Regions from separate parts of the Clostridium moutaii genome, predicted to be linked through region 1. Evidence: a T-box and tRNA genes for the amino acid it is inferred to sense, from the RefSeq annotation. Region 1 holds a T-box; the other holds one or more tRNA genes.

Evidence for each region. A T-box is a leader RNA that pairs with one kind of tRNA and senses whether it is charged. The one in region 1 lies ahead of thrS (threonine--tRNA ligase), so its partner is inferred to be a tRNA-Thr.
Region 2: it has a tRNA-Thr gene. The T-box ahead of thrS (threonine--tRNA ligase) is inferred to sense a tRNA for this amino acid. The anticodon was not compared.

The regions. Positions count from the first base shown of each region.
Region 1 covers NZ_JBGEWD010000007.1:185,811-193,718, forward strand. Annotated here, with positions in the region: gene AB8U03_RS09355 (TrmH family RNA methyltransferase) at 1-151, opposite strand, end outside; gene rplT (50S ribosomal protein L20) at 393-752, opposite strand; gene rpmI (50S ribosomal protein L35) at 781-978, opposite strand; gene infC (translation initiation factor IF-3) at 998-1,519, opposite strand; ribosomal protein L20 leader region at 1,537-1,667, opposite strand; gene thrS (threonine--tRNA ligase) at 1,718-3,631, opposite strand; T-box leader at 3,693-3,916, opposite strand; T-box leader at 3,992-4,213, opposite strand; gene ytxC (putative sporulation protein YtxC) at 4,282-5,184, opposite strand; tRNA gene AB8U03_RS09385 (tRNA-Val) at 5,454-5,529, shown strand; tRNA gene AB8U03_RS09390 (tRNA-Asp) at 5,539-5,615, shown strand; tRNA gene AB8U03_RS09395 (tRNA-Phe) at 5,619-5,694, shown strand; tRNA gene AB8U03_RS09400 (tRNA-Gly) at 5,705-5,779, shown strand; tRNA gene AB8U03_RS09405 (tRNA-Cys) at 5,790-5,863, shown strand; gene AB8U03_RS09410 (DUF2000 domain-containing protein) at 6,413-6,838, opposite strand; partial or broken gene AB8U03_RS09415 (helix-turn-helix domain-containing protein) at 6,835-7,677, opposite strand; gene AB8U03_RS09420 (pyridoxal phosphate-dependent aminotransferase) at 7,898-7,908, shown strand, end outside.
Region 2 covers NZ_JBGEWD010000002.1:180,642-188,549, forward strand. Annotated here, with positions in the region: gene AB8U03_RS03590 (hypothetical protein) at 1-906, opposite strand, end outside; gene recD2 (SF1B family DNA helicase RecD2) at 890-3,127, opposite strand; gene metK (methionine adenosyltransferase) at 3,243-4,418, opposite strand; SAM riboswitch class I at 4,491-4,595, opposite strand; tRNA gene AB8U03_RS03605 (tRNA-Tyr) at 4,667-4,751, opposite strand; tRNA gene AB8U03_RS03610 (tRNA-Thr) at 4,757-4,832, opposite strand; tRNA gene AB8U03_RS03615 (tRNA-Val) at 4,849-4,924, opposite strand; tRNA gene AB8U03_RS03620 (tRNA-Tyr) at 4,933-5,017, opposite strand; tRNA gene AB8U03_RS03625 (tRNA-Thr) at 5,023-5,098, opposite strand; gene yyaC (spore protease YyaC) at 5,373-5,912, shown strand; gene mreB (rod shape-determining protein) at 5,950-6,981, opposite strand; gene spoIIID (sporulation transcriptional regulator SpoIIID) at 7,081-7,335, opposite strand; gene AB8U03_RS03645 (peptidoglycan DD-metalloendopeptidase family protein) at 7,536-7,908, opposite strand, start outside.

The DNA.
Region 1 (7,908 bases):
TAGCAGTCACTCTAAAGCTGGAATTCAAAGCTTCCTTTACGAATCTAAAGCCTTCTATTAAAAACTTTTTATTTTCAATTCTATATTTTTTTTCCATTAGCTTTCTAGCTTGTTTTACCTGCAGATTACCCCTGCTCTTAATTATATCCATTGGACTCATCCTCATAATTTATCTTAGAATTCAATAAAAGAGCCCAGTAAACTATACTGCACTCTTTTATCCGATAGCTATCATTGCTAACACTCCCATCTTTTCAAGGCGGGAGATCATAAGCAATGCTATGCCCCTGGATAAGTTCTTCCAAGGTTCTGTGTGAAAAGTATTTCTTGTGAGAAAACTCCGCTAAACCTAAGAATCACTTGATGTAGTCTGAATTATGCGCTTATCTGAATTATGCGCTTAATTGTTTTTTAGCTATGTCAACTAATTCAGTAAATGCTTTTGGATCGTTTATTGCTATTTCTGAAAGCATTTTTCTGTTTACATCAATACCAGCTGTCTTTATTCCATTTATAAACTTGGAATAGGAAAGTCCATTTATTCTAGTTGCAGCATTTATCCTTGCTATCCAAAGTTTTCTAAAATCTCTCTTTTTTAATTTTCTTCCTATATATGCATTTCTTAAAGCTCTTATAACTGTTTCATTAGCAGATCTGAATAACCTGCTTTTGCCGCCATAATAGCCCTTTGCAAGCTTTAATATTTTCTTATGATGTTTACGAGCATTCATAGCTCTTTTTACTCTTGCCATTTTAAAACCTCCTTTTAAAATCTTTTAATTATACATAAGGTATTAATTTCTTCATTGTTTTCTCTTGAGTTTCTGATACATATCCTGTTTTTCTAAGATTTCTCTTAGTCTTTGTACTTTTCTTCGTCAATATGTGGCTTCTAAAGGCTTTTGCCCTCTTTAACTTGCCTGTTCCTGTAACTTTGAATCTCTTTGCTACACTTCTTTTTGTTTTCATTTTTGGCATAACAACTTCCTCCTCTCAATTATGCTTTTTTTATTGATAATGTCATTGTCATATTTCTGCCTTCAAGTTTTGGCTGTTTTTCTATTATACTAATATCTTCAAGTTTAGAATAAAAATTATTTAAAGTCTTTCTACCTATAAAGGAATAGCCTGCTTCCCTACCTCTAAATCTTATAGTAACTTTAACTTTATCCCCTGTAAGCAAAAATTTTCTTGCATTTTTAGCCTTAATGGAAATATCATGTTCTTCTATAGTTGGACTAAGTCTAACTTCTTTTATATCAATGACTTTCTGCTTTTTTTTAGCTTCTTTCTCCTTTTTGGATTGCTCATAAATAAACTTTCCATAATTCATTACCTTGCACACTGGTGGATTTGCATTAGGAGATATCATAACCAAATCAAGTTCTTTTTCTTCTGCAAGCTTTAAAGCTTCTTCTAAAGGTACAATTCCAATCTTATCTCCATTATTTGAAATAACCCTTACTTCCTTTTCAACTATCTCACTATTTAAAAGAAAACCTTTATTAATAACATTCACCTCCTAGGTGGATTTAACAAAAAATATGAAAAGGGACAGCATCTGCCGTCCCTTGAATACATCAAAATAAAGAATTTACAATATAAAATTCTTAAAACCTTACTGGCTCTGCCGTAAGGTGAGAAACGGCTGGTTTCTTCTTAACGAATTATATTATACTATTTTTGTCATTGTAAGTCAATATATAAATTTAACTTTTTATATATCACTTACTTTATTGGAAATTTCATCTTTAAGCTTTGCTATAAAATCATCCAATGACATTGATCCTAAATCTCCATTTTTTCTGCTTCTTACAGATATATTCTTTTGACCCATTTCTTTATCACCTAAAATAATCATATAAGGTACTTTTTGCATCTGAGCTTCTCTTATCTTATAGCCTATTTTTTCATTTCTCACATCAGCTTCCACCCTTATATCCTGGTCTTTTAATTTTTGGATTACCTCTTTTGCATATTCTTTTTGATCATCAGTAATATCCATGACCTCTACCTGAACTGGTGCAAGCCAAGCTGGAAATGCCCCTGCATAATGTTCTATAAGAATTCCTATGAATCTCTCTATGGAACCAAATACAACTCTGTGTATCATAACTGGCCTGTGTTTTTCTCCATCTGCCCCTATATAGCTGAGATCAAATTTCTCCGGCATCTGGAAATCCAGCTGTACTGTCCCACATTGCCAAGTTCTTCCTATGCAGTCTCTTAAATGGAAATCTATCTTAGGTCCGTAAAAAGCTCCATCACCTTCATTAACTTTGTAATCAAGTCCTGCCACTTTTAATGCATTTCTCAATCCATCAGTTGCAGCCTCCCAATCTTCATCACTTCCCATGGAATTTTCAGGTCTTGTAGAAAGCTCTACAAAATACTTAAATCCAAATATCTTATAAAAATCATCTATAAGTTTTATAACCTGTATTATTTCATTTGTAATATCCTCTTTAGTAATGAATATATGGGCATCATCCTGAGTAAAACATCTTACTCTCATAAGTCCATGGAGAGCTCCTGATTTTTCATGCCTATGGACAATTCCCATTTCACCATATCTTTTAGGTAAATCTCTATAAGAACGTATGCTGTTCTTATAAATAAGTATAGCTCCTGGACAATTCATAGGCTTTATAGCATAATTTTCTCCATCTATCTTAGTAAAGTACATATTTTCCTTATAATGATCCCAGTGTCCTGACTGATGCCATAACTCTTCATTTAACAAAACTGGAGTCATTACTTCATCATAATCAGCTCTTCTGTGCATTTGTCTCCAAAAATTTTGAAGCTCATTTCTAATTATCATTCCCTTTGGATGGAAAAATGGGAATCCAGGTCCTTCTTCATGCATACTGAATAAATCCAATTCCTTCCCCAATTTTCTATGATCCCTTTTCTTGGCTTCTTCCATAAGTTTAATATAATCTTCAAGATCACTCTTCTTTTCAAATGCAGTTCCATATATTCTTTGAAGCATTTTATTCTTTTCGTCTCCACGCCAATAGGCACCTGCTATGGAAAGAAGTTTTATTGCCTTTACCTTCCCTGTAGAAGGTAAATGAGGTCCTGCACATAGATCTACAAAATCCCCTTGTCTGTAAAAGGATATAATTTCATTCTCTGGTAAATCCTTTATCAATTCCACCTTGTACGGTTCTTTTCTTTCTTCCATAAATTTTATTGCTTCTGCTCTTGGAAGCTCAAATCTTTCCAATTTAATATTCTCTTTGACTATTTTGTTCATTTCATTTTCGATCTTAACTAATAATTCCGGTGTAAATGAAAAATCTGCATCTACATCATAATAAAATCCTGAATCTATAGCAGGTCCTATAGCAAGCTTAACCTCCGGATACAATTTTTTTATTGCCTGAGCAAGTATATGAGAAGCTGTATGTCTCAATATCTTTTTTCCATCTTCATCTTCAAAAGTAAGAACTTCAAGTTTGCAATCTTCATTTACAGGATGATTTAATTCCACTATTTCACCATTTATTTTAGCTCCCAGTGCTTTCTTCCCCAGGGAAGTACTTAATTTCTTTGCAATATCACTTACCTTTAATCCTTTCTCTGAATCCAATTCTTTACCATTTTTAAGGCTTATTTTTATCATAATTGTTCCTCCTTATAAATCTATTTTAATTTAAAATTTATAAAAAAAATTCTTCCCAAATATAAGGGACGAATTTACCGTGGTTCCACCCAAATTTAACAGTGCAATATATAAGGCCATCTGTTATCTTTGAATCTTTAACGCAGATTAAACGGAAATACCTACTAAAATTCAGTATACAATTCAAAGGTGGTTTTCAATAAAATTATTTAAAGGATATTTCAGCTTAAAATCCTTCTCTCTTAAAATAATTTTTTATTTACTCTTCCTTTTCATGACTTTTTTCTTAATATTTAATAAAACATAGACACTTTACTTTTAATTGATATAAAAATAAATAATAAAAAAACTCCCCCCAAAATATGGGACGAGTATTACCGCGGTTCCACCCAAGTTAATAGTAAAAAATTTAATTACTATTCACTCTACCTTTAACGTGGGTTAACGGAAATACTTACTAAAATTTCAGTATACAACTCAAAGGTGGTTTTTCAATAAATTTTATTTAAAGGATATTTCAGCTTAAAATCCTTCTCTCTTAAAATAATTAATTTATTTACTTTTCCCTTTCATAGCCTTTATTTCTGTTTAAATTCATTATATTATTCTAAAATCAGTATGTCAATATGGGAATTAAAAATTTTTATAAATTATACTCTATTCAAATTGCTTTTTACGGATTTGCATATGCTGCAGCTGTTACAGAATTCAACTCTATCGGTAAAAACTTTTTCAATAGTATCCATTAATTCTGAATTTCTGCAATTTTCAGCACAATGAATTACTATCTTGTCCGGTGAATTGGTTATCAATGCACTTATTAAAACATCATCCAAATCTGAATTTATATTTTTATTGCATTTTAATGCTTTTAAGTCCTTAAAAAAGCTTTCTGTTATATCTCCTTCTTTATCTTTTATTATATATTTACCATCATTATCTATTATTATACTTAAATAGTCTATTTTACTTTCTTGAATTTCCACAAAATATTTTAAAAGCTTTATAAATTCATTGTATTCCTTATCCACCATATATTTCTCAACCACTTTATCAATTATACTTTCCAAATCATCTAAAAGTTCCCTGATTCTAAAAGTTATAAATCCCTCTATATTTATCTCATTATTTTCATTTATACAATTTGATATTTTATCCAGTATATCATTTCTCTTATTTATGCAAAAAATAGAATTTTCATCTATAATTGTCATTTTACCCTTCAATACTTTTAAGCTTTCCAGTCTAATTTCCTCTAATTCTTCATATTTTAGGAAAAAATATTCATCAGACAAAAAAGCCAGAATATCTTTTTCATAAAACTCATCTATTACTATATCATATATAATATTTGCAATATACATATTATATATATTCATAAGTTTGTTGTTTATTTCTCTATCACAAAATAGTTTAAGGAAGTGAGTATCAGACTCTATACTTTCATATATACCAATGAGCACGCCTTTATGCCTAAAATATTCTTTTAATTCTTGAATACCATGTATTACACTTTTCTTTTCCTTATTGTAAACTATAGTTGTTAATAGCATTATTCACACTCCCTTCAAAAATAGTATGTGTCTAAAAAAAATCTATATTCAAATTTCTATTGTCAAATATCGACATAACAAAATCAATATATTCAAAATAATATTTTAATATCATATAATATTTTAATACCATAAATAAATGATAAATAAAATCATATTATCAATAATTTTAAAGTTTGCTAAGGCTAGTGCAATTTTTTAATATAAAGTATTGACAATATATAGAACTCAATATATAATATGAATTGTCGTGGTGATAATGTGATTATGGGCGCATAGCTCAGCTGGGAGAGCATCTGCCTTACAAGCAGAGGGTCACAGGTTCGAGCCCTGTTGTGCCCACCATAATATTATGGCCCAGTGGCTCAGTTGGTTAGAGTGCCGGCCTGTCACGCCGGAGGTCGAGGGTCCGAACCCCTTCTGGGTCGCCATGTGGCCAGATAGCTCAGTCGGTAGAGCAGAGGACTGAAAATCCTCGTGTCCCTGGTTCGATTCCTGGTCTGGCCACCATTTAAAATATGCGGGAGTGGCTCAGTGGTAGAGCGTCACCTTGCCAAGGTGAACGTCGCGAGTTCGAATCTCGTCTTCCGCTCCATTTTTTATATGGCGCTATAGCCAAGTGGTAAGGCAGAGGTCTGCAAAACCTTCATCCCCAGTTCAAATCTGGGTGGCGCCTCCAAAGAAAATAAAAGATAGTTTAATCACTGATTAAACTATCTTTTATTTTTAATACTGGTTCTTTTGAATTGTAACTTTTTTTCATTTAGCAAAATATGGAATATTATCAATTCTAACCAGCATATTCATTTTTGGTGTTGTAATTAAAATTCTTAATGTTATAAAAATATATGGTCTAATTTCAGAAAGTAATTTACATTTATAAATTGGGGTATAATGGCATATGGAAAGGAATAAATTATTTGCAGTAGTAAATATCATAATTATATTTTTGACATTTTTTACAGGAAGGATTTCAAATTATAAAATTAAAAAGTAGTATAATTAACTACACTATACTTACAATAATAAGTGGCTGTTCGTCTCACTTATACCCTAAAATATTTGATCACAACTAGTTCGCAAGTTTCAATTAACACGAATTAAATTACTAGAGATTAATTAAGGATAATACTTATTTTCTCTAAGTATACTCACACCTACACTAAAGTTTAAATTTGCAGTCTATTCTATAAAAAATTATATCATATAGATTTTTTGCTAACATTGGCTATCTTAACAAAGGCATACTACCTGTTAGCTTGTTAACTTTTTTCTTATTACCAAAAATGGCAATCCCAAAATATGTATGTTGTTTTTCCAAAACAGTTGATACTTTCTGTAGATACTCACTGTAAACATTGCAACTTTGTGCAATATCCGAAAAGTCAACTGCAATAACATCATCAAAATCAGAAGTATATAATTTTTCTCTTAATTCTCTAATAATCTCTTTATTCCCCTTTAAAATTGGCACTGGGATTGTAATAATACCTAGATGTTTTTTCCCTGAAGCGTCAGCAACATCTTTGCCTACTAATTCAGGAATATGTTTTCCTAGAGTAATACCCAATATTGCTGATGCATTTGCAATCACTCCCAATGGAAGATCTTCATTTATTACCATAACACATTTTATATTTTCTTGTTTATTCATTTACATTCTCCTTTGTCCGTAAATTTGTCTATAAAAATATTCATGTATTGTTTTGGGGTTAAACCAATGAACTTTTTGAAAAATTTAGTAAAATGACTTTGGTCAGTAAATCCTGTACTTAATGCAACCTCTATTGGACTAACTCCACTTTCCAAAAATCTCTTAGCTTCATCTATACGAATGCTCTCAAGATAGCTATAAGGTGATATTCCCTTTTGTCTGGTAAATGAATGCACCAAATTGTATTTACTTATCCCTGTCAAATTACTCAGATTATCCAGTGTAATATTTTTCATATAATTTTTTTCCAAAAAATCGCATACTGTTTTAATCTCCGTATTTATTTCCTGTATAACAGCTACAGCTATTGGTTTAGCATATCCAGTTATCAATTGTTCAATTATAAACAAAAAAATTTCCTCTTTTTTAAAATCTTTTTCACCCTGCATGATCATAAGGTATAATTCCTGCAATTATGGCACAATATCATTATTGAATATTACTGGCTCTGTAAAATACGGCATATAATTTTTACCTGTAATTTCAAATACAGTTTGTTTCATTACATCAGGTTTAATATTTAAGCATCTATAATCAAGTGCCTTTCCATCAATCTGTTCACAAGTATGATTGTCATGAGGATTAAATAAAATTAAATCACCATTTTTAATATCGTATTCTTTATTTTTACAAGACAAATGTCGCCTTCCACTTTTAATAAAGCCAATAACATAATACTCATGAAAATGGTTTGGAAATTTCTGCTTAATTCCTTTAAAATTATAAGCTTCTATATTTAACTCCTTATCTAAATAAACAGTTCGAGTTTCCCTTTGCATTTTATAATACTCCCTTCTACTCGTTTCTAAAGATAACATAAATAAATCAATAATTCTTGTATGATATTGCATTACATACAATTAATTTTATCCACAAATATCATCATCCTCTTCAATATAATCTATTTACTATATCCATTTAAAATTGTAAAATATAAAAGTATAATTAAAATATATTAAAAGTAAAGGAAAAATAAATTTTATAGCAATTTAAAAATAGATGGGAAGTGT
Region 2 (7,908 bases), on a different contig from region 1:
ATTTTTTTCACCTCTTCTCATATTTCCACATAAATAAACAAACTTTTTATAGTTGAGATTTGTATTATCAGCAAAATACACCATTATATCTGAATTCTTTCCATTAGATAAGATTTGTCGAAAGCTGTCAGTTATTAATATTGAATCCTTTACCTGTAAAAATTTATTTATAGATTTCTTATCGGATTCTTCCTCTGCAAAATATATAATACTTTTACAAAAATTTTTACAATAGTTATGAATATAAGAATAGACATTTTCCACTTTAAATCCGTCTGGCACATATATTATGGCCTTTCTTCCCTCATTTAAGGACCACTTTAAGTAATCATATACTACAAATGGTATGTCTTTATTCATATCAAATCTAGTAAGTATAGTTCTAGGTTCTACTATAGGGCCTTCCTTTGCAATAGGGAAAAACATTTCTCTTCTATTCTTAAGCATATTTTCTATTGAATATACAATTACCCTGCTCTGTTTATGGATTAATTTATCAATTACATGAATTATTTCATACCTGTTATACATGGAAAAACTGTTTATATCATCGTATATAAGCAGATGAAACTTTTCTTTTAATTTTAAAGCATTTTGGAAACTGCATATTTTAAATATACAATTCACATTATTTTCTACATTTCTTATGTAAGCATAATTTCTAAAACCTGTATATTTTTTTATGTTTTTAATTATATCAATGTTATCAGGATTTTCATCTGTAATATAAATTACATTCCTATTTTGTTTAATATATGTGATAATAATATCCATAAAAACTTTAGAGGAATTGTATGGAACGGAAATAACATTTAAAAATCTCTCTCCAGTGCTATCCCATCTAACTATTTCTTTTTCTATTTCCTTCATCTTATGAATAAAATTCATCTTATTCCACAATAGCATCTGTTTCACTCTCCATTATATCCATTATCCTGTGTTTTAATAATGAATATCTTTCAAAGCTTTTATTATTATTTATCATAAAATTCAAGGCTTTCAAATCTCCTACCAGTACTACCATCTGCTTTGCTCTGGTTATAGCTGTATACAATAAATTCCTGTTCATAAGCAAAGGTGGTCCCATAAATATAGGTAAAATAATTACTGGAAATTCACTGCCTTGACTTTTATGTATGGTTATTGCATAAGACAAATCCAGTTCATCTAAATGCATGTTATCATAAACAACCCTTCTGCCTTCATCAAATACAACAGTTACTGTATTTTTTTCTTCATCTATATGGTCAATGCATCCAAAATCACCATTAAAAATTCCCATGCCTTCTCCCGAATTTTCTTCTGAAACTTCAGTCCATTTTAGAGTATAATCATTTTTAATCTGCATCACCTTGTCACCTAATCTAAAAATAGTATTTCCAATCTTCTTCTCATTTTTTTCAAGGGTTTTAGGATTCAAAACCTCCTGAAGTTCTGCATTTAAATTAGACACTCCTAAAATACCCTTTCTCATTGGAGATAGTATTTGAATATGCTGCATTTTGTTCCAGCTTTTATTGAAGTTTGGCAATCTTCTGTTAATCAGACCTATCACTGTATCCAATATATCTGACGGTTCTTTACATCTTATAAAATAGAAATCTTTGAGTTTTCTATTTAAGATAGGCATTTCTCCTGAATTTATCTTATGGGCATTTACTATAATCATACTTTCCTTTGACTGTCTAAATATTTCCTTCAACCTAACTACCTTAATACACTTACTGTCTATAAAATCCCTGAGCACATTTCCCGGCCCTACTGAAGGAAGCTGCTGTGCATCTCCTACTATTATAAGTCTGGTCCCAATTGAAATAGCCCTTAATAAATTATTCATAAGCATTATATCTATCATGGAAGCTTCATCTATAATTACCACATCACATTGAAGGGGTGATTCCTCTCCTCTGGAGAAAAACATGGCTTCTTTATCATTTTCTACCCCCATCTCCAGTAACCTATGTATGGTTTTTGCTTCTCTTTCAGTAGCCTCTGACATTCTTTTCGCCGCCCTACCGGTAGGCGCCCCCATAAGTACCTTATAATTTGCCTTTTCAAATAATTGAATTATACAATTGATTATGGTAGTCTTGCCTGTGCCAGGCCCCCCTGTTATTATTTCTACACCATTTTTTACTGCTCCCCTAATAGCATCTTTCTGAGAAGGTGCAAATTCAATATGATTTTTATCCTCAAATTTTTTAATTTCTTCATTTACATCAAGACCTATATCCTTGTAATCACTGAAAGCAAGAGTTAAAATTTTTTTGGTTACACTTAATTCACAATAATAATATGTCATTGGAAATACACAGAGTTTATCACCATATTGCTCCAATTTTACCTTTCCATTTATAGAGTTTTCATATATATTTTCCTCTAGCTCCGCTTTAGTTACTCCAAGTATGCCTTCTCCTTCTTTAATAAGTTTATCTATGGGCATATAAGTATTCCCTAAACTGCAGAACTGATTTACTACATATCTTATTCCACTTTGTATTCTAAAGGGGGAGTTTCTTTCTATTCCAAGACTCCTTGCTATTCTGTCAGCTGTTTTGAATCCTATACCCCCTATTTCTTCCGTAAGGATATATGGGTTTTCTTTTACTTTGCGTATGGAATCAGATCCAAATTTTTTGTGTATTTTTACACATTGGTTTGGAGTTACCCCATAAGTTTGTAAAAATATCATTATATTTCTTATTTCATTTTGTCTGGAATAAGATTCTGCTATTAAAGCTATTTTTTTTTCTCCTATACCTTCTATTTCCCTCAATCTGTTTATGTTGTCATCCAGTACATGAAGAGTATTTTCTCCAAACTTTTTAACTATCTTCCTGGCAGTAACAGGTCCTATGCCGGATATAATTCCCGAAGATAAATACCTCTCTATACCAATAACAGTATTGGGTACTATTTCTTCACAAACCTGGACCTTAAACTGACGCCCAAACTGAGGATGTAATACCCATTCCCCCAAAACCTTCAAATTTTGTCCTTCCGTTATATAAGGTATGCATCCCACTATAGTTACTGTATCCTCTTTTTCCTTCAACTTAGCAACTACATATCCATTGTCTTTATTTTGAAATATTATATCTTCTATAATTCCCTGCAAATCCTGCATAAGATCTCTCCCACTTTAATAAACATGTAAAAACCTATATCTTTGAATATAATTATAACACATAAGTTTAATTTTAAAAAAGCTCTGTAAATTTGCATACAGAGCTTTTAAAATTCTAGATATATTTTTTTATATCATCAACTTTATTTAATTTTTCCCAAGGTAAATCTATATCGGTTCTTCCAAAATGCCCATAAGCTGCAACCTGTCTGTATATAGGTCTTCTCAAATCCAAATCCCTTATTATAACAGCTGGCCTTAGATCAAATACCTTCTCTACTATGCCCACTATTTCCTCTTCTGATATTTTCCCAGTGTTGAAAGTATCAACAGTTATAGATACAGGTTTTGCTACACCTATAGCATATGCAAGTTGTATTTCCAGCTTATCGGCAACACCAGCAGCTACCAAATTTTTTGCCACCCATCTTGCAGCATAAGCAGCGGATCTATCCACCTTGGTTGGATCCTTTCCTGAAAACGCTCCACCACCATGTCTTCCATATCCACCATAGGTGTCCACTATTATTTTTCTTCCTGTAAGACCAGAGTCTCCCTGAGGTCCACCAACCACAAACCTTCCTGTTGGATTTATGAAGTACTTAGTATTTTTATCCAAAAATTCCGGTGACACAACAGGCTTTATAACATGTTCAATTATATCACTTTCAATTTGTTCTTTAGTTACCAGTTCATCATGCTGGGCGGATACCACTATAGTATCAACTCTAATAGGTTTATTGTCATCATATTCTATAGTCACCTGGGTTTTTCCATCTGGCCTCAAATAACTTAAAGTCCCATCCTTTCTAACCTGTGCCAATCTTTTTGCCAGCTTATGAGCCAGACTTATAGGCATAGGCATATATTCTGGAGTCTCATTAGTGGCAAATCCAAACATCATACCTTGATCTCCTGCTCCTATGGCATCTGTTCCCTCCATCTGTCCTTTTTTAGCTTCCAGGGACTGGTTGACCCCCATAGCTATATCTGATGATTGTTCATCAATTGAGCTCATCACTGAGCAGGTATCACAGTCAAATCCATATTTAGCTCTGGTATATCCTATTTCCCTTACAGTCTTTCTAACTATTTTAGATATATCAACATAACATTTAGTTGATATTTCTCCCATAACCAAAATCATACCTGTAGTAGTAGCAGTTTCACATGCTACTCTTCCGTAAGGATCTTGTTTTAATATAGCGTCCAGAATTGCATCTGAAATTTGATCGCACATTTTATCTGGATGACCTTCTGTAACTGACTCAGACGTAAATAATTTTCTCATTTTCAATACCTCCATACTGTATAAAAAAATAAAAACCTCTTCAAATAAGAAGAGGTTAAATAATTAACTGCTCTCTTATCTTGCAAAATTAACTTGCAGGAATTGGCACCTTGGCAAAATTTCTACTGGTTGCCGGGTTTCATCGGGCCTTTTTCCCTCCGCCTCTCTGGATAAGAGTTTATATTATAGATTTACAATAATTATAAAGATTCTAATAAAACAAAAAACACCCTAACAGTGCTTTTTTATGGTGGAGGAAGATGGATTCGAACCATCGAAGTCACTGACAACAGATTTACAGTCTGCCCCCTTTGGCCGCTCGGGAATTCCTCCGCATTTGGTGCTGGCAGTAGGCTTCGAACCCACGACCTACTGATTACAAGTCAGTTGCTCTACCTGCTGAGCTATGCCAGCTTATTTTGTTATAATGTGGTGGGCACAACAGGGCTCGAACCTGTGACCCTCTGCTTGTAAGGCAGATGCTCTCCCAGCTGAGCTATGCGCCCATAATATTTGGTGGAGGAAGATGGATTCGAACCATCGAAGTCACTGACAACAGATTTACAGTCTGCCCCCTTTGGCCGCTCGGGAATTCCTCCACATTTGGTGCTGGCAGTAGGCTTCGAACCCACGACCTACTGATTACAAGTCAGTTGCTCTACCTGCTGAGCTATGCCAGCCTATTTATTTCATACAATTACGCCCACATAAAACATAAAGGCGTTTAACGTAGTTTAGTATACATTTTTGTGCAATTATTTTCAAATTTCATATTACATTAAAATCTAATGTTAAATGTTTATTCCTTCATGTATCTCATTATTCCTTTAGAAATCATATACCTGTGATTTAGACATAATATTTTACATAATTCCATCATATAAATTATATATAGTATTCTCTTTGGATATTATCCATAGATAGGTATTGCATACATAAAAGAAGGTGAATATATTGAATAAAGTAAAATCTAACTATAAAAATCCATTGGCATATTACGATTTAGCCTATTTTTTAAAGGATCACATCAACAAGGATACCATTATTGTATGTATCGGTACAGATAGATATATAGGGGACTGTCTTGGCCCCTTAGTAGGTACTCTGCTAAAGTGCAAGCACTTTCCTCTGCCAGTTTATGGCACAATTTCAGAACCCATACATGCTTTGAACATTGAGAGTAGACTAAATGAAATAAAGTTACTTCATCCTCATAACAACATTATAGGGATCGATGCCTGTTTAGGAGATTCCAAAACCATTGGAGAAATACAGGTAAGGGACTTTCCCGTTCATCCCGGCAAGGGAGTAGGAAAATCCCTTCCCAATGTAGGGGATTCCTCAATAATAGGCATAGTTGATTCAAATGGCAATGAAGATATATTTAATAATACCAGCAATATACGTTTGAATCTAATTTTAAATATGGCCGAAGTAATACTTTATTCATTAATTCATTCATATTATCTCTATTATAATAATATCTTATTGTAAATATATAGACAAATTTTTTAACACCAATAAAATATCCTCAATCTATTAAGGTTATATCATCACCGGTAAAAATAACTTCCATTTTGTCCAAATACTCAAGAACCTTTCCTGTGCCTAAAGCTACACAGGATATTGGATCTTCAGCTACATAAACAGGCACATGAGTTACTTCCTGTATTAAATCACTTAATCCATTTAGCAAGGCTCCTCCTCCAGTCATAACAATACCTTTCTCAGCTATATCAGCGGATAACTCTGGAGGAGTTTTTTCCAATACCGCCCTAGCTGTATCTGCTATAGAATTTACAGTTTCCTTCAAAGCTATTCTCATTTCTTTAGATGATACTTCCATATTTTTGGGGAGCCCTGTAATTAAATCTCTTCCCCTTATTTCCATACTTATCTCTTCATCTTTGTTAAATGCAGAACCTATATTTATCTTTAAGTCTTCTGAAGTCCTTTCTCCAATCATCAATTTATGTTCTTTTCTAATATATTTCATTATGGATTCATCAAACCTGTCTCCTGCTACCTTAATTGAAGATCTTACTACTATTCCCCCCAGCGAAATTATTGCCACATCGGTAGTTCCACCGCCTATATCTATTACCATACTTCCACTTGCCTTAGTTATATCGATTCCAGCTCCTATAGCTGCAGCTAAGGGTTCCTCAATTAAAAACACTTTCTTTGCCCCTGCATTTTTAGCCGCATCAATTACAGCTCTTTTTTCAACCTCAGTAGCCTCGCAGGGAATACAAATAACTATCCGCGGTGCTGACATTCTTTTTTTTCCACAAGCCTTTTCTATAAAATACTTTAACATCTTTTCTGTTACATCGTAGTCAGATATAACTCCATCTTTTAATGGACGAATGGCAACAATATTTCCTGGCGTTCTGCCTATCATTTGCCATGCCTCTTCTCCCACGGCTAGCACTCTATTTTTACTTTTATCTATGGCAACAACTGAAGGTTCTTTTAATATTACTCCTTTGCCCTTAATGTACACAAGCACTGTAGCCGTACCTAAATCTATTCCCATATCAGTTCCTATATTAAAAAACATCCCTTTTTTCACTCCTAATCTAACTTGCTTTTCATAATAAAACGTAAATTTATTTACTATTTATTATCATATCATATTCTAATTATAATGGGAATGTTTTTAACCTTCAATAGCTTTATATTTCATTTTAGTGGCCTTTCCACCTCTTATGTGTCTTTCTGCTTTATTATAATTCAATATACTCTTAGCCTCTTGTGCAACCTGTGGATTTATTTTAGGTAATCTTTCCGTCATATCTTTGTGTATGGTACTTTTGCTCACTCCAAAAACTTTGGCAGTTTTCCTTATTGTAGCTTTAGAACCTATTATATATTTGGCAACCTCTAAAACTCTCTCTTCAATATAATCTTTCAAATTCATTCAACTCCTTTATACAAATAACAGTTAATAATCAAAACTCTATATACGTAAATACTTACAAGTATTCTTCTATTTAATTTAGAAAATTTTTTAATGTCTAACTTGTCCCTCCATATATAAATATGCCCTTTTATATTTTTAAATTCATTATATATGAGCCATTTCTCTATATTATCCAGAGAAATGGCTAAATATTAGTATTTTATATATTTACCTGGATCAACAAATTCTTTTCCCTTCAAAACAGCAAAATGCAAATGATTCCCATATTTTTCATAGGCTGATCTCAAGGTACTCTTGCCAACTATTCCTATAACTGCTCCCTTTTTCACCATTTGGCCTACACTGACCTTAACATTTGGATCTAAATTAGAATAAACAGTTTTTAATCCATTTTGATGATCTAAAATAATCTCTACTCCATCTTGTGTTGCAGTATTTACTTCTTCTACCTTTCCATCCATTGCCGCAAATACTGGTTTTCCCAAATCAGTTTGTATATCATAACCTAAGTTTGGTCTATAAGTTGCCGTAGAATCCCAATATACCGGATCCTCTGAAAACCCT